Linked DNA regions of Halorhodospira halochloris. The protein of the gene in region 1 interacts with the protein of each later gene in a pairwise test. Links are inferred from orthologs where the notes say so. Each region holds a gene or a part of one and is shown on either strand. Other genes may lie near its edges. The genes, in order: lpdA and odhB.

Evidence for each region.
Region 2: the proteins of lpdA (region 1) and odhB interact in binary tests that used the Escherichia coli proteins (3 or more experiments, as listed by UniProt). The link is inferred for Halorhodospira halochloris from one-to-one orthologs.

Annotation. Positions count from the first base shown.
Region 1 is NZ_AP017372.2:2,675,111-2,685,209, forward strand. The notes cover bases 4,565-7,518. They hold lpdA (dihydrolipoyl dehydrogenase), read right to left. Parts: upstream 6,963-7,518; coding sequence 5,166-6,962; downstream 4,565-5,165. Other genes in these bases: HH1059_RS12300 (transglycosylase SLT domain-containing protein), read right to left, coding at 4,565-4,994; aceF (dihydrolipoyllysine-residue acetyltransferase), read right to left, coding at 7,180-7,518. In the rest of the region: HH1059_RS12280 (hypothetical protein), read right to left, coding at 1-263; HH1059_RS12285 (hypothetical protein), read right to left, coding at 343-1,449; HH1059_RS12290 (transglycosylase SLT domain-containing protein), read right to left, coding at 1,574-2,719; HH1059_RS12295 (hypothetical protein), read right to left, coding at 3,169-3,750; more of HH1059_RS12300, read right to left, coding at 3,840-4,564; more of aceF, read right to left, coding at 7,519-8,571; aceE (pyruvate dehydrogenase (acetyl-transferring), homodimeric type), read right to left, coding at 8,574-10,099. UniProt on the Escherichia coli protein: Lipoamide dehydrogenase is a component of the glycine cleavage system as well as of the alpha-ketoacid dehydrogenase complexes.
Region 2 is NZ_AP017372.2:107,788-117,754, reverse strand. Bases 3,500-6,321 are described here. They hold odhB (2-oxoglutarate dehydrogenase complex dihydrolipoyllysine-residue succinyltransferase), read right to left. Parts: upstream 5,654-6,321; coding sequence 4,346-5,653; downstream 3,500-4,345. Other genes in these bases: HH1059_RS00530 (2-oxoglutarate dehydrogenase E1 component), read right to left, coding at 5,743-6,321; lpdA (dihydrolipoyl dehydrogenase), read right to left, coding at 3,500-4,343. In the rest of the region: HH1059_RS00555 (ABC transporter ATP-binding protein), read left to right, coding at 1-882; HH1059_RS00550 (ABC transporter ATP-binding protein), read left to right, coding at 885-1,919; HH1059_RS00545 (alpha/beta hydrolase), read left to right, coding at 1,929-2,759; more of lpdA, read right to left, coding at 2,910-3,499; more of HH1059_RS00530, read right to left, coding at 6,322-8,583; twin-arginine translocase subunit TatC, read right to left, coding at 8,610-9,449; Sec-independent protein translocase protein TatB, read right to left, coding at 9,446-9,964. UniProt on the Escherichia coli protein: E2 component of the 2-oxoglutarate dehydrogenase (OGDH) complex which catalyzes the second step in the conversion of 2-oxoglutarate to succinyl-CoA and CO(2).

The DNA.
Region 1 (10,099 bases):
TCAGCCATTGACTCAATCTGGGTACCCATTTGGGCCGCCAACTGTTGTCGAGCCTGCAAGTCGGCGCGACTCTGGTCACGACTAAAGCTGCCGGCCGTGGCAACACAAGCGGTTGCTGCGAGCCCATCTTCGGCGTGCGGCTGAGTTACCCAATCGGGCAGGTCTGACATGTCCGGGTCGTCATCCTCAGGAGTTGTCTCGCAACCAACTACCAAAGCTAGCGGAAGACCCAACGCCAAGACCGATATAAGACTCTTTTTCATAAAACTACTCCTTTCATCTACAACGGCACCGCATTAGCACAGCCTCCACCCCATGTAATGGCGTGGGACTATACTCACTTCATTCATTAAACCCACTGTTTTCAAGCAACACGTACACAGTGGGCGAACTGCCATCACCAACGAAACGAACTGATCGCACCATCGCCTCTACGGTTGCATCCGTCTCAGCGTGAGTTATTCGTCCGTAGTAGCCTCCCCCTGACGTGCGACCGATATTAATTTCTTCGCTTGTAATGTCAACGTGCTCGGAGCGAGCTATGCTTACCAAAGCCTCTTCAACAGCCCGCATAATCTTTTTGGACAGCAGGTTACGCGACAAATGGCCGGAGAAGGTGCCGATCTCTAGGCCTGGTGACTGAGACCTAAGTTCTCGGTGCCAGTCCCTATTCCACCTGTCTGACTCATCTGCTAGCACCACCCCCTTTAAAGCCACCCTGGCATATTTAAGGGTACCCTTTCGACAGGTGTTGGCCAGCACCATATTCGGGTCAGCGCCCTGCTCAAACTCCAGACTCGACTCTTCAACGTGGTTAAGGCTTAGTCCGCGGGAAGAGTCGCTAGTCTCACTGACCTGTTCGTATGACTGGACATCAACCCCGTACATGGCTTGAATCTGGTCAAGGGCATTATCAAAAAAAAGGCTGTATTGGGTGGGCAGGTTTGCAGCTATTTGGCTAACCGTAACTACTGAGGCATAATCGAGATCCGCACCATCTGCACACAACCACTCAGGGTCGCATTTCTCTGGCTGGCATTTGCGCTCAGGGCACTCCTCACGAATCCAGCCAGGATCACTCCTGTCAACGATATAAGCATAACCAAAGTGATAGTTGCCGTCAGTCCACACCGGGGCGAGAGCAACTTCTTGACTACCCAGATGATAAGGCCCTGCGCCTTCCAACTCGTCTTTGCTCGGCGCACTAACCCCGAGCATGTCAGCTACCGATTCCATAGCACGGTGTTGGCTCAGCTTTTCTAGATCCGTGCCTGGTGAACCGAAACGTCCCGCAATGCCAATTGCACCTTTGGCGTCTTCGCCGTAGGGAGAACTCAACCAACACGGCTCATCGGCATAGCTAAAGTCCTCATCATCAGCCGGGTGCTGCTGCGTCCCTGAACACCCCCCCTGTAACAACACCAAGAGCACTACGAGTGCTAATGGCAAAGCGCCTAAACCTCCATAGAGGGGTTGCAGATGGCGCGTTAGGGAATTTCTTACAAGCCCCCGATTGCTATGGTACCCCTGACAAAGGCACCACTCCCCCCGCCTAGGTGACATGGCCATTCCTCTAAAACTCTCTGTACGCCTCAGTCCTGCTCGCCACGTTTACCAGGTAGTTGCGTGTCTCTTCGTACGGCAGATCCTCAAGCATCCGTTCATAAACCTCTTCGGGCTCCATACTGTTTATAACCTCTGCAGCTTCGGCAACGTTTGTACCGTCTACAAAAGTCCTAGCTACATTACCCGCCCCGGTGTTATATGCGGCTATAACTGCATACATCCTGCTTTCAGGGTCTTCAATGCTTGATAGATGTGAAGACTCGAGTATGTCCAAGTAGGCCGCCCCCGCTTGGATATTATTCTCAGCGTTATATAAGTAATCAGGCGATAACAGGCGTGGCTCGCCATAAACCTGCTGCGCTATGTCTTTGCCCGCGGTCTCCGGCACAATCTGCATCAAGCCATAAGCGGGAATATGGGACCGAGCCATCGGGTTGAAGCTGCTCTCGCTGTGCATAATTGCCATCATTAAGGCCTCATCCACCCCATACTCCTGGGCTTCACGCTCGATTTGAGCACGATATTCCTCGGCTTTATCACTCGGCCTTTTCTCTGGCATAGGCACAGACATTGATATAACTCCGCGTGAATCGTCGCCTTTAGGCTCTTCCCGCTCCTCCACCTCTGCCTTCTCAATCATCCGCTCGGCGTCTTCGGGAGAGATCTCATTGAGTACCCTTTCATTGCCTGCCGATGTCGGCGCACCATCACCCAGGTCTACCTTTTCTTGAGTTCTCTGCGTAACCTCATCGCCTTCGTAGGCCTCATCCATGGTCCGGTTAAGCAAGTCATCGAACTTGAGCATTAACCCCTCAGCACCTTCATCTTCGGGCACATCAACGGTGATCTCGTTCTCTTCATAGTCGACTACCGAGCGCGAGCTTTGATCCTCGCTGTATTCAACCCAGCGGTGGCGATCGCTTACCTGGGGATCCTCCCACTGCGAGCGCAGCTCTTCCTGATATGCCTCGAACTCTTCATGAAATGTATCTTGGAATTCTTGGAAGGACTCCCGGAACTCGTCCCGATGATCCTCAAACGCCTGCTGTCTTTCCTGCTGAAATTCCTCGAAGCGATCCTCAACAGACCAAGTCAGAATCGGCACCGAACACAAGACCATCCCCGCCCCTATAAGGATATAGTTAGCTCTCATCCCAACACCTATCTATTTCCTGCACGGTCTCAATGGCTATCCTACCTTCGAGTTCATAAATGGCACAAGGGGGAACCTCTACAAACTTCGCCGGCGCCACCATCCACCCCGGTGTGGAGATCTTGGCGCCAGGGATGGCGCCATGAAGCCTCCAGGGATGGATTCACGGCGTCCTCCACACCGGGGCGGATGGTAGCGCCGGCGAAGTTTATAGAGGCCACCAAGGGGCAGGGATATAATTCGATCTGGCTGCTGTGTAAGCGGCAGGGAAAAGGCAACAAAAACCTTCTTCTGCATACATATAATAGGATACTGCGTGGTACAATATTTAGTATCGCGCAGTATCCAGAGCTTCACCATCGCACAGCTCAGAGTGGCAAATTTTAGTAACCCGAACCAAAGCCACTCTTAAATCTAATTAGTCTGGACAGGCAATAGCTACGCTGACCTCAGTTGCCCAGTTGCCTATCCATCCTGTTCAACGCCTCTTGGCTCATGAATTGCTCACGCATTTCCCCTTGAGTAAACACTTCCTTATCAGCGCCGGCGGCTGATGCCACCTCATCCAGAATAGCATTAACGCTCGATTGGCCAATTGCCATCATCGAACAGAATTCACTGTTGCCATTAGGCATGGTTACATAATCACCCTTGATACGGACTGATCCCCGCAATTCTTGCTCGATAACACCCCTGGTTACCTCTTCAAAATGGGCTCCTGTAGTGATCTCTCCGTCCGTCTCAATGGTCCGCTCGTACTGCTCCGCCATTGACTGAATCTGTATGCCCATCTGCGCTGCTAGTTGCTGCCTTGCCTGCAAATCGGCTCTACTTTGATCACGGCTAAAGCTATTCGCCGTTGCTACGCAAGCTGTTGCTGCCAGACCATCTTCCGCAAATGGCTGTGTTACCCAGGATGGAAGACTGGCAAGGTCTACATCATCTTGCTGATCCTCTGGAGTACTACCGCACCCTGAAACCACGGCAAGTGGCAATGATATCAGTAGAGCAGACAAAAATTTTCTGTTCATAAAACAGTTCCTCAAGATACAATAATTCTAATTACGCTAAACTGTTATAGTACGCGTTCTGATACGACTCCAACTAATCTCTTCCCTCCTCAAAAGTTACGATATGCCTCAGTACGACTAGCAACGTGCACAAGATAATTTCTGGTCTCATCGTAAGGAAGATCGGCTAGCAGGCGCTCATATACCTCGTGCGGAGTGAGATCGTTGATAACTCTAGCTGCTGCCCGTATATTACGACCATCAACAAAAGCCCTAGCAACATTGCCTGCACCCGTATTGTATGCGGCTATTACGGCATACATCCTGCTTTCAGGGTCTTCTATTGCTGAAAGATAGCTGTAAAAGAGAATATTCAAGTAGACAGCGCCAGCTTGAATATTATTTTCAGGGTTGTACAAGTATTCTGGAGAGAGAAGCTTCATCTCGCCATAAACACGCTGTGCCACGTCTTTACCTGCAGTCTGCGGGACAATCTGCATCAACCCGAACGCTGGTATATGCGAACGCGCCATTGGATTGAAACTACTTTCGCTATGCATGATAGCGATCATCAGGGCTTCCTCAACTTCGTAGCGCTCCGCGTGGCGCCTGATCTGCTCGCGAAACTCCTCCACTTTGCGGCTAGGGCGCTGCTCCGGCATGGGCACTGTAAGTGATATAACGCTGCGGCTCTCTTCGCCCTTAGGCTCTTCACGCTCTTCAAGCTCAGCCTGGGAGATCATCTCATCGAGATCTTCAGGTTTTATCTCACTGAGGACCCGCTGATCACTTGCAGCCTCTGGGGCATCTTCGCCTAGACCAACTCGCTGCTGAGTACGCTGGGTAACTTCATCTCGATCATAGGCCTCATCCATGGTGCGCCCCAACAGATCATTAAGATGGGACAAAACCCCCTGAGTCCCAGCTTCTGAAGGGACATCGATGGTTATGCTATTTTCCTCATAATCCACCACCGTCCTTGAGCTCTGATCATCGCTATACTCAACCCAGCGATGTCTATCGCTTATCCGAGGCTCGCGCCAATTTGCCCGGAGCTCCTCCTGATAGGCTGCAAACTCTTCATGAAAGGCGTCCTGAAACTCCTGAAAGGCCTCTTGAAAATCACTTTGATGTTGCTCAAATGCTTGTTGGCGCTGCTGCTGAAAACGCTCGAAAGCACTTACTTCAGACCACGCAAGCATCGGCACCGTGACAAGACTGACCGCCACCCCAAAACCTAAACCGATTAGGCCGTACCGAGCCATACCCACCCTCCTCACATAACACGGTTATAACTTATCAAGACAGATAATAGCGCGAAAATTATGGGGCCGCTACAGTTTTATAAAATAAATACTGCATTCCACGCCGGGGCCACCGGATAGCCCAGGGGGGTCTCGGAGCCCCCCCCCCTAATAGCGCTACTGGCAATACTTTTAGCGCTTCTTCTTTGGGATCAAATCAGTCAACGTGCCTGCCGCAGCTTCGGCAGCCATAGCAACCGTCTCGGAAAGGGTAGGATGGGGGTGTACCGTCAAACCGATATCGTGGGCTTCGGCGCCCATCTCAATGGCTAGGACCACCTCGGCGATTAGCTCGCCAGCACCGGGGCCGACGATGCCACCGCCGATAACGCGGCCGCTTTCTGAGTCGAAGAGAAGTTTTGTTAAGCCGTCACCACCCCCCAGAGATAACGCCCGGCCGTTAGCTGCCCAAGGGAACATCCCTTTTTCATAGTTGATCCCTTGCGCTCGTGCTTGCTCCTCAGTCAACCCTACCCAAGCCACTTCCGGGTCAGTATAGGCAACCGAAGGTATAGCCCTAGCATCCCAGGCACTGCGCTCACCACTGCAGACTTCTGCTGCTATCTTGCCTTCGTGCACAGCCTTATGCGCCAGCATCGGCTGCCCGACCAAATCACCTATAGCGTAGATATGCGCCGCAGCGGTGCGCATATGCTCATCGACTGCGATAAATCCTTGCTCATCAACACTCAAACCGGCCTCGGCAAGGCCAATGCCGTGCCCATTCGGGCTCCTACCAACCGCCACCAGCACCTTATCAAATCGCTCACTACTCTCTCCTTCGCTGCCCTCCATGGCTACAGTTAGCGATTTCTTATTGGCCTTTATCGCGGTAACTTTGGTATTTAGATAAATCGAATCGCAGCGCTTATCGAGGCTTTTGCGTAAAACCTTAACCAAATCCTTATCTACCCCCGGTAGCAGCCGGTCAGCCAATTCTACTACGGTAACCTTAGAGCCGAGCCCGCTGTAAACCGAGGCCATTTCAAGGCCAATAATCCCGCCCCCTATGACCAAGAAGCGCTCCGGGATCTCGTCTAACTGCAAAGCTCCCGTCGAATCGATAATCCGCTCGTCGCCCATATCAATCCCGGGCGGCACCACCGGGCTTGAGCCTGTAGCCAAGATGCACTGGCGGAAACTTAGAGTTCGCGTCTCCCCTTGTCCCTCAACGTGGAGGCTGTGCGAATCGAGCAATCTCCCCCGACCGGTGACCACCTCAACCTTACGTTGCTTAGCCAACCCGGCCAAGCCATCGGTAAGTTGCTTAACGACACTGCGTTTCCATGCGTTGAGTTGATCTAGATTTACCTTCGGCTTGCCGAAGCTGATTCCGTGCTCCCCCATCTGTTCGGCCTCGTCCTTGACCTTGACAGCATGGAGCAGGGCCTTCGACGGTATACAGCCGACATTCAAACAGACTCCGCCGAGGACTGGGTACTGATCAACCAAGATGACTTTCAGCCCCAAGTCAGCGGCGCGGAAAGCGGCAGAGTAGCCACCCGGCCCCGCACCGAGGACTAACAGATCGCAATCAGGGTTCGCCGGCGTCTCACCTGCCGCCGGCGCCGGCTCCTGGCCACTCGCCACGCTACTGCTGGCTTGTCCTGAGGCGCTCTCCGCCCCCTGATCGCTAGTAACTGGCTTAGCACCAGCATCGGCACCAGTGTCGATGTCGGTATCGGTCGCTGCTTCTGCCTCCAAGGTTAAGATTACACTGCCTTGTGAGACACGGTCACCAACACCTACTTGGAGCTCCTTCACAACTCCTGCAGCACTAGCCGGCACCTCCATGCTTGCCTTGTCCGACTCTAAGGTAATCAGTGGCTGTTCGTGCTCGATGCGATCTCCCGGAGCGACTAACACCTCGATTATTTCCACATCCTCGAAATCGCCAATATCCGGTACTTTAAGCTGTTGCTCTGCCATCACTGCCTATCCTTTAATCCTATAAGGAACCCCTAATCCCCCCAGGGGCCCAATTGGTTGCCCAAGGTGGAGGTCTTGGCGCCAAGGATGGCGCCATGAAACCTCCAGGGATGGATTCAGGCGTCCTCCACCCTGGGGCAGCCGACTGGGCTTTCCGAGGGAGTTTTTAGCGGCGCTCTATAGGAAACCGCTAAAACCCACAACGCTTAGAGGCGCCCTAAAGCACCAACCGGCGCAGATCTCCCAAAACCTTCGCCAAAAAGTTAGTAAAGCGCGCCGCCATCGCCCCGTCGATCACTCGATGATCGTAAGAGAGTGACAACGGCAACATTAATCGGGGCTCGAATTCTTTGCCGTTCCAAACCGGCTTAGTAGCTGAACGCGATGCGCCTAGAATCGCCACCTCGGGGGCATTAACGATGGGTGTAAAGGCAGTCCCGCCAATGCCACCGAGGCTGGAAATAGTGAAACAGCCACCTTGCATATCGGCGGAAGAGAGCTTGCCCTGGCGGGCCTTTTGCGAGATCTCACCTAATTCAGCAGCAATCTCCATTACCCCCTTACCATCAACTCCACGCAGTACCGGCACTACTAAGCCATCCGGTGTATCGACAGCAACACCGATGTTGCAGTACTTCTTGACGATTAGCTCCTGGCCGTCCGCAGCCAAACTGGAGTTAAACCGTGGCATCTCGTGCAGGGCAGCGCTCACCGCCTTAACCAGAAACGCCAGCGGGGTGAGCTTGACCCCGCGGTTTTCCGCTTCTGGCTGCATAGATTTACGAAACGATTCCAACTCGGTGATATCCGCCTCATCGAACTGAGTGACGTGGGGAACATTGAGCCAGCTGCGGTGCAAATGGGGGCCCGAGAGGCGCTGAATCCGGGTCAATGGTACCCTCTCGACCTCGCCAAACTGGCTAAAATCTATCTCTGGTAGCGGCGGAATTGCCCCACTTGCGGTGCCTTCTGCAGCTGGCCCTGGTGCTGCACTAGTTGCTGCCGCTTGCTGCATTGTCTGCTTAACAAAGGCCTGGACATCGTCTTTGCGAATCCTACCGTAGCGCCCGCTCCCGCTGACCAGGCCAAGATCGACCCCCAGCTCGCGGGCGTAGCGGCGTACCGCTGGGCTAGCGTGGGCGGCACGATGCCGCTCGCGATCGATGCGTGCGTCACTCGCGCCCGCAGCCTCAGAAGCCGGAGCAGCAGCGCTCGATTCTGGTGACGCTGCAACCTCCGCTTGAGGGGTAGCGGCAGCACCTGCCGAAGCGCTCTCCTCCGCGGCACTAGGTGTCGCCGCCGCCTGCTCACTGGCCCCGGTAGCGGCCTGGCCACTATCAACGGTGGCTGAATCCTGAGACTCGGCAGCAGCCGCAGTATCCAGGGTAAGAATGACGCTGCCCTCCGAGACGCGGTCCCCCACCCCGACGTGGAGCTCTTGGACTACGCCACCGGCGCTCGACGGCACTTCCATGCTCGCCTTATCCGATTCCAGTGTGATCAGCGATTGCTCCGGGGCAACCACATCCCCCGGAGCAACCAACACCTCGATGATTTCTACATCTGCAAAATCGCCGATATCAGGGACCTTGACTTGTTCAACTGCCACGGTCACACCTCCCACGGATTAGCGGCATCAGTGGCAAGTCCATACTCTTTCACGGCCTGTCCTACCTTAGCCGCATCAATCTCACCCTGCTCAGCCAGCGCCCACAATGCCGTCGTCGTGATCTGGTAGCGATCAACCTCAAAGAAGCGGCGCAGACTCTCGCGAGTATCCGAACGCCCGAAACCATCGGTCCCCAGCACCCAGTAGGGCCGATCAATATACGGCCTAACCTGCTCGGCGTAGGCGCGGACATAATCGGTCGCGGCGACAGCAGGTCCCGTATAATCGGCCAAGCACTGCTCGATATAGGGGCGTGCAGCTTTGCTAGCGCCGTGCAAGCGCTGCTGACGCTGACAGCTCATGCCGTCTCGAGCCAGCTCAGTAAATGATGGACAACTCCAAATGTCGGCCTGCACCCCCCAGTCGTCTTCAAGCAGCTGCGCCGCTGCCATCACTTCGCGCATGATACTTCCGGAACCGAGCAGCTGAACCCGCGGCGCATCAGACGCAGCATCACCGTGGCTAAAGCAGTACATGCCGCGCAGGATGCCCTCCTCGACCCCCTGCGGTAACGCCGGCTGCGGGTAGTTTTCGTTATATATAGTGATATAGAAGAAGACATTATCCTGATCGGCAAACATCCGCTGCATACCGCCTTGGAGAATAACCGCAAGCTCATAAGCAAAGGCCGGATCGTAGCTGATGCAGTTAGGAATAGCCGAAGCCAAAAGGTGGCTATGGCCATCCTGGTGCTGCAGCCCCTCGCCGTTGAGCGTAGTCCGGCCTGCGGTGCCGCCCATTAAGAAGCCGCGCGCCTGGATATCGCCCGCCGCCCAAATAAGATCCCCGACACGCTGGAATCCGAACATTGAGTAGAAGATATAGAATGGGACCATATTAACGCCGTGATTAGCGTAAGCCGTAGCAGCGGCTATCCAGGTCGACATAGCCCCCGCTTCGTCGATCCCCTCTTCCAAGATCTGACCCTTCTTATCCTCTTTATAAAACATCAATTGATCGGCATCCTCGGGCTCGTAGAGCTGCCCGACCGAGGAGTAGATGCCAAGCTGACGAAATAGCCCCTCCATACCGAAGGTGCGCGCCTCATCCGGGACTATCGGTACGATATTCTGACCAACATTCTTATCCCGCGTCAGTGCCGTCAGGGCACGGACAAAGGCCATTGTGGTCGACTGCTCGCGATCGCCACTGCCCTCAAGCAGGGCCTTAAACGTATCCAGCTGCGGAACCTCTAGCGCCGGCGCCCGCTGCACTCGCTGCGGCAGGTAACCACCGAGGGCTCGGCGGCGCTCGTGCAGGTAGCGAATCTCCGGGGCATCATCATCCGGCTTGTAGAACGGCGTCTCTTTAAGCTGCTCATCTGGGATGGGAATCTCGTAGTGATCGCGAAACTTACGCAGCGCGCTCTCGCCCATCTTCTTTTGCTGGTGAGTAATGTTCTGGCCCTCACCAGCCTCACCCATGCCGTAACCCTTGACTGTCTTCGCTAAGATGACCGTCGGCTGAC
Region 2 (9,967 bases), 2.6 Mb from region 1 along the record:
CTAGAGCTGCGCCGCAATGAGGCCCTAGTAGTGCTGGGCGAATCTGGTTGCGGCAAGAGTTCACTTGCCAAGGCCTTGTTGCGGACTCTACCACGCAACGCCTACCCCCCTAGTGGACAAGTACGCCTTGCCGGTGAGAATGTCCTCGCCCTGAGTGAGGAGCAATTTCGCCGCCAAATCCGCTGGACGCGCATGGCCTTAGTCATGCAGGCAGCCATGAATGCGCTAAACCCCGTAGTCCGTGTCGGCGAACAAGTCGCAGAACCGCTGCGTATCCATCGGCGCTGGTCCAAACACCGCGCCATGCAGCGTGCCGCCGAAGCCTTTGAGGAGGTTGGGATAGCCCCGGACTTTCTGCAGCGCTACCCCCATGAGCTTTCTGGCGGCATGCGCCAGCGCGCCGTTCTTGCCATGGCCTTGGTTACTGAGCCGGACTTGATCATCCTCGATGAGCCAACCTCGGCGCTTGATGTCTTGACTCAGGCGTCTATTATGAATGTGCTCAAGCGCATCAAAAACGAGCGCGGCACAAGTTTCATCCTCATAACCCACGATGTCGCCACTTCCAGCGAACTCGCCGACCGCGTCGCCTTAATGTATGCCGGACGAATAGTCGAAGTTGCCGACGCAGAACTGTTCTTTACCCGCCCCGCTCACCCTTACTCCCAAATGCTAATGGCGTCGGTTCCCCATCTACGTCAAAAAGAGCACCCAAAATCCATTCCCGGTCGACCACCAAGCCTGATCGACCCGCCCTCTGGATGCCGCTTTGCTGATCGTTGTCCCAAGCGTTTTGCGCGCTGTAGTGCCGACCCGCCGGCAGCGAACCTCCGCCCCCGCCACTGGGTCAACTGTTGGTTGCATTCGCGGGGAGATAGTTAGTAATGAGTAACACAGGATCGAACTTAGCCGTTACCAAAACCGGCGCAGACTCGGCTGCCTTAAAAGAGCCGCTGCTGGTTGTGGACAGGCTTCAGACCCATTTCGAGCTTCGCCAGTGGGGATTCCTGCGCATCGGATCGGTGCAAGCAGTAGATAATGTCAGCTTCTCACTAGACTCCGGCGAGGCTGCAACAATTGTTGGTGAGAGCGGCTGTGGCAAGAGTTCGCTTGCCCGTACCCTGCTCGGCCTGCATCGCCCGACCGGCGGTGATGTGCGCTTCGCCGGCAGCTCTTTGACAAACCTGCAAGGAAAGACCCTAAAGGCCTATCGCGCCAAGGTTGGCTATGTTCAGCAAGATCCCTATGGGGCCTTGCCCCCCTACATGGACATTCGCCGCATCCTTGAGGAGCCGCTGATTATCCACGGCATAAGCGGCAAAGAAGAACGCCAACGCCGAATTAAGGAGGCGCTCAAGGAGGTTGGCCTAGAGCCTCCACACGAGGTCTGGCGCAAGTTTCCCCACCAACTAAGTGGCGGTCAGCAACAGCGCGTGGTAATAGCTCGCGCACTTATCCTGCGTCCGCAGATGATCATTGCCGACGAGCCGGTATCTATGCTGGACGCATCGGTGAGAGTAGAGATCTTAGAGCTCTTGCGCCACGTCCAGCTCGCTCACGGCATAGCACTTCTCTATATCACCCACGATCTCTCTACCGTGCGCCATTATGCTCACCGCGCAATGGTCATGTACGCTGGACGGATAATCGAACAAGCACCGGTCGACAGTCTGCTCGAGCGCCCTCTTCACCCGTATACAGGGGCACTGCTAGCCGCCCTCTCCGACCCCGACCCTGCCAATGCCCGCCGCCAACGTCGCGTTCCTAAGGGTGAGCCACCCAGTCTCGTCTCACCACCGGAGGGTTGTCGTTTTCACCCACGCTGTTCGCAGGTAATGATCGGTCGGTGCGAATACTTTGCACCCAAGGAATTTCAGCCCCGCATCGGTCATCGGGTAGCCTGCTGGCTAAGAGGTTGATTACTTTCGATGCGATTCCTATTAATCATCATAGCTTTCGCGGTGGTGGCCTATATGGCATTTGCAGCCATGCTCTACACCATGCAAGAGCGTATGGTTCATCTCCCGCAGATCCCTGGGCGGGAACTGGTGGCAACGCCCGATAAGCTTGGACTTGAGTGGCAAGATTTAACTATCACAACCGAGGACAATGTTGACCTCCACGGCTGGCATGTTAAATCCCCCCAGGCGCGAGGTACCTTGCTATTCTTTCACGGCAACGCCGGCAATATATCCCATCGCCTCGATTCGATCGAAATATTCTCCGAGCTTGGCCTAGACGTTGTAATCTTTGACTACCGTGGCTACGGCCAAAGCGAAGGCCGCGCCCACGAACAAGGGCTTCGCCGTGATGCCCGCGCAGCTGCCGAATGGCTGGAGGAAAACCGTGATGGCCTGGCTGGGCCCAAAACCGTCTACTTCGGCCGCTCATTAGGCGGCCCACTTGCTGCGGAGGCTGCCGCTCATCGCCAGCCCAGCGCCCTGATTCTAGAGTCGACCTTCACTTCAGCTGAGGACGTAGCCGGGGATATCTATCCGTTCTTCCCCACTCGCCTGCTAACCCGGCTGGAGTACCCCACGGCCAAGTACCTCAGGCAAACTGATCAGCCGGTTTTGGTAGTCCACAGCCCGGAGGATGAAATAATCCCCTTTCAACACTCCCAGCAACTGCTGGAAATAGCCGGCGATAGGGGGCAGATGCTCCAGATCAGGGGCGATCACAACACCGGCTTCAGGGTCAGCGGCGACACCTATATTAGCGGCCTGCGCGATTTTATCCGCTCCATTGGTGAGGATTAGGCAGGCAGGTCGGCGGGCAGCCTGCCTCAGGCTGCTTAGATGAGCTAGCCGCATTCCCTCACACGGGACGGGCGCGGTGCCGGGGTGCTCCTTCACTTACCCACTAGACCACACGCCCGACCAGACAAGGGCCACACCAGACCTGCGCTACTAATTTGCCTTGTGCAGGGCTCGCTTGCCTACCGCCAAAGCCGCCTCCCGAACCGCCTCGGAGAGTGTCGGATGGGCATGCATTGTCCGTGCCAGGTCCTCTGCCGAGCCGGCAAACTCCATTGTCACCACCGCCTCGGCGATCAGCTCAGAGGCTTGCGGGCCAATTATATGGGCCCCCAGCAACCGATCAGACTCGGCGTGGGCAAGCAGCTTGACCATGCCAGTAGAGTGATCCATTGCCCGCGCCCTGCCAGTGGCAGCAAAGGGGAATGTACCGATGTTGAACGGCACTCCAGCCGCCTTGAGCTGCGCCTCTGTTCGACCGACCCAGGCAATCTCCGGATCGGTGTAGATTACCCAGGGGATGGTCTCATAATTGACATGGCCTGCCTTACCGGCAATGCGCTCGGCGACCATCACGCCCTCTTCCTGCCCTTTGTGGGCCAGCATCGGCCCGCGAACCACATCGCCTATGGCGTAGACGTCGGGCAGATTTGTGCGACAGTGCTCATCGACGTTGATAAAACCGCGCTCATCAAGCAGCAGATCGACATCGCCTGAGACCAGATTATCGGTGTTCGGCCGACGCCCAACAGCGACAATGAGCTTATCTACCGTCAACTGCTGTTCACCTTTTTTGTCTTCGTAGTTAACCGTAACCGCTGCCTCTGCACCGCTACCAATCTCTGTACCAGTAACCCGACAACCTAAGCGGATATCCAGGCCCTGATCCTTGAACGCCTTCTGCGCGGTGCGGACTACCTGCCTATCCACCGGACCAAGCAACTCATCCTGAGCCTCAAGGAGCACCACCTCGGAACCCAACCTACTCCATACCGAGCCCATTTCCAGTCCGATTACACCCGCACCGATAACACCAAGCCGGGGGGGCACAGCGGTGAGGTCGAGGGCCTGATCAGAGTTAATGATCTTGTCGCCATCCAGTGGTGCTGAACCTATCTCAATGCTGCACGAACCAGGTGCAAGCACCACTGACCCGGCTGTGTACCTCTCGGTAGTACCATCCGCATTGGTAACCTCAACCTCACGATTGTCGACCAACTTGCCGTGACCGTGGATCCATTCGATCTTATTGGCCTTAAAGAGCTGGCGAATGCCTCCGGTCAGATCCTTTACGACCTTATCCTTACGGGCAATCATCTGTTCCACGTTTAGCTCCACCCCTCGGGCGGTAATACCGTGCGCAGAAAGATGTTCCGTTACCTTATGATATTGTTCTGATGAGTCGAGTAGCGCTTTTGAGGGGATACAACCGACATTCAAGCAGGTACCACCAAGTGCCGGCTTGCCATCCTTAAAGACAAAATTGTCCACCACCGCGACCTGCATACCGAGTTGAGCGCTACGAATCGCCCCCACGTATCCGGCTGGCCCAGCGCCAATGAAGATAACATCATAACCGTTTGACATGATCAAACCTCAAGCAGTAAACGCGCCGGATCTTCAATCTGCTCTTTGACAGTGACAAGGAATTGGACCGCTTCGCGGCCATCAATGAGCCGATGATCATAGGAATGCGCCAAATACATCATCGGCTTAATCACCACCTCCCCATCCTGCGCCACCGGGCGCTCCTGGATCTTATGCATACCCAGGATGCCGCTCTGCGGCGGATTGAGGATCGGAGTCGAGAGCAACGATCCGAAGATACCGCCATTAGTGATAGTGAATGTCCCTCCGGTCAGCTCGTCCATAGCGAGCTTGCCGGCCTGCGCTTTGCGCCCCAGTTCGTTGATCTGGGCTTCGATCTCGGCGAATGAGAGCTGATCAGCATCCCGCACCACCGGCACAACCAGTCCTCGTGGTGAAGATACGGCTATACCGATATCGTAGTAACCATGATAAACGATATCACTGCCGTCTATCGAAGCATTTACCGCCGGATAGCGCTTGAGCGCCTCAATAACAGCCTTTACGAAGAACGACATAAAGCCGAGGCGCACATCGTGCATCTTTTCGAAGCGATCACGATAGCGCGAACGGATATCCATAACTGGCTGCATATCCACTTCGTTAAATGTGGTCAGCATAGCGGCCGTGCGTTGCGCCTCAACCAACCGCTCAGCTATGCGTTGGCGCAGCCGCGTCATCGGCACCCGCTCCTCGGGGCGCTCGCCCAGCGCTGGTGCAGCTGCTGCAGCCTGAGCCTCAGGGCCAACTGTCGGTTTACCCTGTTCAAGGTGACGGAGCACATCTTCCTTGGTAAGCCTGCCGTCCTGAGATGACGCCTCGATTAGCGACGCATCCAGATCATGCTCCATGACCAGACGCCGAACTGCCGGGCTGAGATCATCCAGATTGACCTGGTTGGGGGCTTCCGCCGCTGGATCAGTCTCTGTTTCATCCGCCTCTCTAGCGCCTGGCTCTGCACCGCGATCATCACTCTGAGCTGATGCGGAGCCGGCTGAGCCACTCTGCGGCGACTCCTGATTCTTAGCCGGCGTCGCCTCCGGGGCGACCTCCGTGACGGAGCCAGGGCCGTTATCATGTTCTACAGCGCCGAGCACCTCGTCTGCGGTAACCACTTCTCCGACCGGTTTGTGAACCGGCCCCAAGACCCCATCTGCCGGGCTTGGCACCTCCAACACAACCTTATCTGTCTCAAGATCGACGAGGTTTTCATCCCTAGCAACCTTATCACCCGGCTGTTTATGCCAGGCAACTACCGTCGCCTCAGCCACTGATTCAGGCAACTCCGGGACTTTTATCTCCACGCTCATGGGGCTCCCCTTGCTTGCTTAACTGCGGCTCCGGTAACTGCTCCAGATACCAGCCAGGACGCTACTCTAAAGCCTTGCCCTCTTTGTTCCTAGACAGACTCTACACCCAGGGCTCTATCAACCAACTCACGCTGCTGCTCGTGGTGCAGTTTGGGATAGCCTACCGCCGGTGATGCAGCAGCAGGGCGCCCGGCATAGTGCAACCTTTGATCGCCAACCAGACAATTTAGTATATGGTGATTGGTGGAATACCACGCACCCTGATTCTTCGGCTCTTCCTGACACCAAACCACTACTCTTGCTCCAGGGTAACATTGACTCATTAGTTCTTTGAGTGAGCCTTCTGGAAATGGGTAGAGCTGCTCGATGCGCAGGATCGCAACCTTCTCGAGCCCGAGTCGGCGGCGCGCCTCAAGCAGATCGTAATAGACCTTGCCCGCGCACAGCACTACCCTCTTGCACTGTTGAGGATCTATCGGGTCGATCTCATCGATAACTGTGCTGAAGCTACCCCTAGTCAAGTCATCAAGACTGGATGTCGACAGCTTATGCCTAAGCAAGCTTTTTGGTGTCAGGACGATCAGCGGCTTACGGAACCGGCGCAGCATCTGCCGGCGCAGCATATGGTAGAACTGAGCCGGCGTCGATGGTACGCATACCTGTATATTCTCCTCGGCACAGAGCTGGAGAAAACGCTCGAGGCGTGCAGAGGAGTGTTCCGGACCCTGGCCCTCATAGCCATGCGGCAGAAACAGTGTCAAGCCGCTAAGCCTGCCCCATTTGGCCTCACCAGCGGCAATAAACTGATCAATTACCACCTGGGCGCCGTTAACAAAATCACCGAACTGCGCCTCCCAGATGGTTAAGGTATCGGGTTCGCTCGTGGCATATCCGTACTCAAAGCCCAGCACCGCCTCCTCTGATAGCAGCGAATCGATAACCACGAAGTCCTTGGGCTCGGTCGTGACATCTTGCAGAGGCGTAAAGGTGGAGCCATCGGCCATATTATGGAGGACCGCATGGCGATGGAAGAATGTACCGCGCCCAGAATCTTGGCCGCTCAGCCGCACCCGGTAACCGTCTTGCAGTAGAGTGCCATAGGCCATGGTCTCAGCGAATCCCCAATCAAGCGGCAAAGCCCCCGCAGCCATCTTCCGCCTGCTCTCGCGAATCGCTGCAACGCGTGGGTTGAGTTCAAAGCCCTCGGGCAGAACATCGAGTATCGCCTGCAGGTCTCGCAAGCGCTCCTGACTTACTGCAGTATCGACCGATTCGTGCCAACAGCCATCGAAAAACCGGTGCCAATCGGCCACAAACTCATTCCGCACCCCGGTTATGATGTTGGTGGCGACAACTTCCCTGTTTTCAAGCGCTGCCCGGTAGTCGCCGACCATCTCTTCGGCCTCATTGGCACCAAACACTCCCTCCTCAGCCAATTGCTGGGCATATAACTGGCGCACAGTCGGACGATTGCGTATCTTTTGATACATCATAGGCTGGGTGGCGGCCGGCTCATCCGCCTCGTTATGGCCGTGGCGGCGATAGCAGATCATATCGATAACCACGTCACGGCGGAAGGTGTTGCGGTAATCCAAAGCCAGCGCGGTGGCAAATGCCACCATCTCTGGATCATCACCGTTGACATGGAAGATTGGAGCCTGGACGATTTTCGCTACCTCAGTGCAGTAGAGGCTAGAGCGCGTATCGAGCGGATTTGAAGTGGTAAAGCCGATCTGATTATTGATTACCACATGGACTGTGCCGCCGGTGTAGAAACCCCGCGCCTGCGACAGCTGAAAGGTCTCCATTACCACACCCTGACCGGCGAATGCAGCATCACCGTGAATGAGCACCGGTAGAACCTGCCCGCCCTCATCATCTCGGCGCCGCCGCATGCGCGCCCGGCAAGAGCCTTCGACCACCGGATTAACTATCTCGAGGTGGGACGGATTAAATGCCAAGGCTATATGCATGGGGCCGCCAGGAGTTTGGACATCGGAGGAAAAGCCCATATGGTACTTGACGTCACCTGAGCCATTACCGTCGCGCTGGTAACGCCCTTCAAATTCCGCGAATAGATCTCCCGGATCCTTACCGAGGATATTGATCAGCACGTTAAGCCGGCCCCGGTGGGCCATGCCCAGCACCATCTCCTTGATGCCCTGAGTCCCGGCGCGCTGGATCAGATCATGCAGTAACGGTATCAGGGCATCCCCACCCTCGAGAGAAAACCGCTTCTGGCCAACGTACTTCGAGTGCAGATACTTCTCAATCCCTTCCGCGGCAACCAAGCGCTCGAAAACCTCCTTTTTGCGCGCCGTACTCAACCGCGGTTGTCCCCTGCTCCCCTCAACCCTTTGCTGGATCCAGCGTTTTTGCTCGGTATCCGTTATGTGCATATACTCCGAGCCCAGCGCACCTGAATAAACCTGCTGGAGCAGAGCAATGATCTCGCGCAGAGTCATGCGTGGCTCTGCGTATAACGAGCCGGTGTTGAAGGTTTCGTCCAGATCCTCCTCGCCCAGGCCGTGGAAAGCCGGATCGAGATCTGGCACTGGGGGTTTAGGGCGCAGCTGCAGGGGGTCCAAATCGGCCGCCTGGTGGCCGCGAAAGCGATAAGAATTGATAAGGCGCAGCACTGCGGCCTGCTTCTCCGCAGCATCAGGGCTAAGCTCAGCAACACCTGCACCACCCCGGCGCCGCCAGCCGGCACGGCCATAGCGCTCGAAGCGCTTGCGCACCTGGCTGTGAGGGACGTCCTGACCGTTGCCGGCGGAGCGCTCTAAGGCACGGAAGTAGTCACGCCAATCGGCTTCCACGCTCTCAGGGTCGGTGAGATAAGCCTCGTATAGGCCCTCAATGTAACCGGCATTGGCCCCGTGGAGGTAGGAACTGCGCAGCTTTTGCAGGAAACCGTCTTTTGCGCTCATATATAAACTCTAACTCAGCTTTGCGACTACGACCCCCGCGCAGCCTGCTTTGAATCTTTATCACCCACCAGCCGCGGCCGGCCCGCTAACAGAATACCTATCTCATAGAGCAGCCACACCGGTATCGCCAGCAAGACCTGGGAGAGCACATCAGGTGGGGTCAAAAGCATTCCGAGCACGAAGGCCCCCACAATCACATACGGCCTCTTAGCGGCCAAATCCTCGCGAGTGGTCACCCCGGTGCGCACCAGCAATATCGTAGCAATGGGCACCTGAAACGCGACCCCAAAGGCAAAGAAAAGGGTCAGTACAAACGAGAGATACTCGCCAATGTCGGTCATCATCTGCACCCCTTCAGGTGAGACAAAGGCGAAGAAGCGAAAGGCAATGGGGAAGACCACAAAAAAGGCGAAAGCCCCGCCCAGATAGAACAGCGAAGTGCTCGATATGAGCAGCGGCCAAACCAAGCGCCGCTCCCGCCTATAGAGCCCCGGGGCAACAAAAGCCCAGATCTGGTAGAGGATATAGGGAATAGTGATCACCACCGCAGCGACGAGGGCCAGCTTCATCGGGATCAGGAAAGGCGACGCCACCTTGATGGCGATCATTGAAGTGCCTTCGGGCAGAATTTCCTGCAGCGGTCCAGCAATCAGGCTGTATAGATTATCGCGGAAAGGGTAGAGCGCTAAGAATGCGATCAAAACCACCCCGGTTATCTTCAGCAACCGGGAGCGCAGCTCCTTCAGGTGGCTTAGCAGGGGCTGCTCCATGGTTGCGGCATACTCCCCAGCCTTAGCGGCGCGCTCAGCGTTCTGCTCCGCGTCAGCATTATTACCTTCCCCACGCGGTTGATCCTGGCCGCTCACTCCTGCTGCTCCTGCTTATTTTGCTGCTCTTCGTGGCGCTTAGGCTGCTGCTCTTGACCGCCATCAGCAGTGCCCTGCTGTGCTTGGGTTGAGTCCGGATCTTGGGCAGGGGGCGGAGAGGAAGAGGAATCACTGCTAGTAACACCCGCGGTAGCACTTGCAGAGGTTTGCGGGGTGCGTGGCTCCCCCTGTTCAGCACGCTCGGCCCGGCGCAACCGCTCAGAACGCTGTTCTTCCAAGGCCGAACGCCTGGTACTTGATTCTATCTCCATGCGCCGAGCGTCCAGATCCCGGCGGGTTGACTCAACATCACGGCGTAGCGAATCACCTACCCGGCGCATTTCCTCAATCTGTAACTCGCGCTCAACCTCTGTTCGCGCCGCATTAAACGAACTGCGTGCCCAACCCACCCAATAGCCAACCATTCGCGCCGCCTTGGCCATCCTCTCGGGGCCGAGGACTAGCAGTCCAATGAGACAGATAATAAGAACTTCCCAGAAGCCTAGGTCGAACATCTT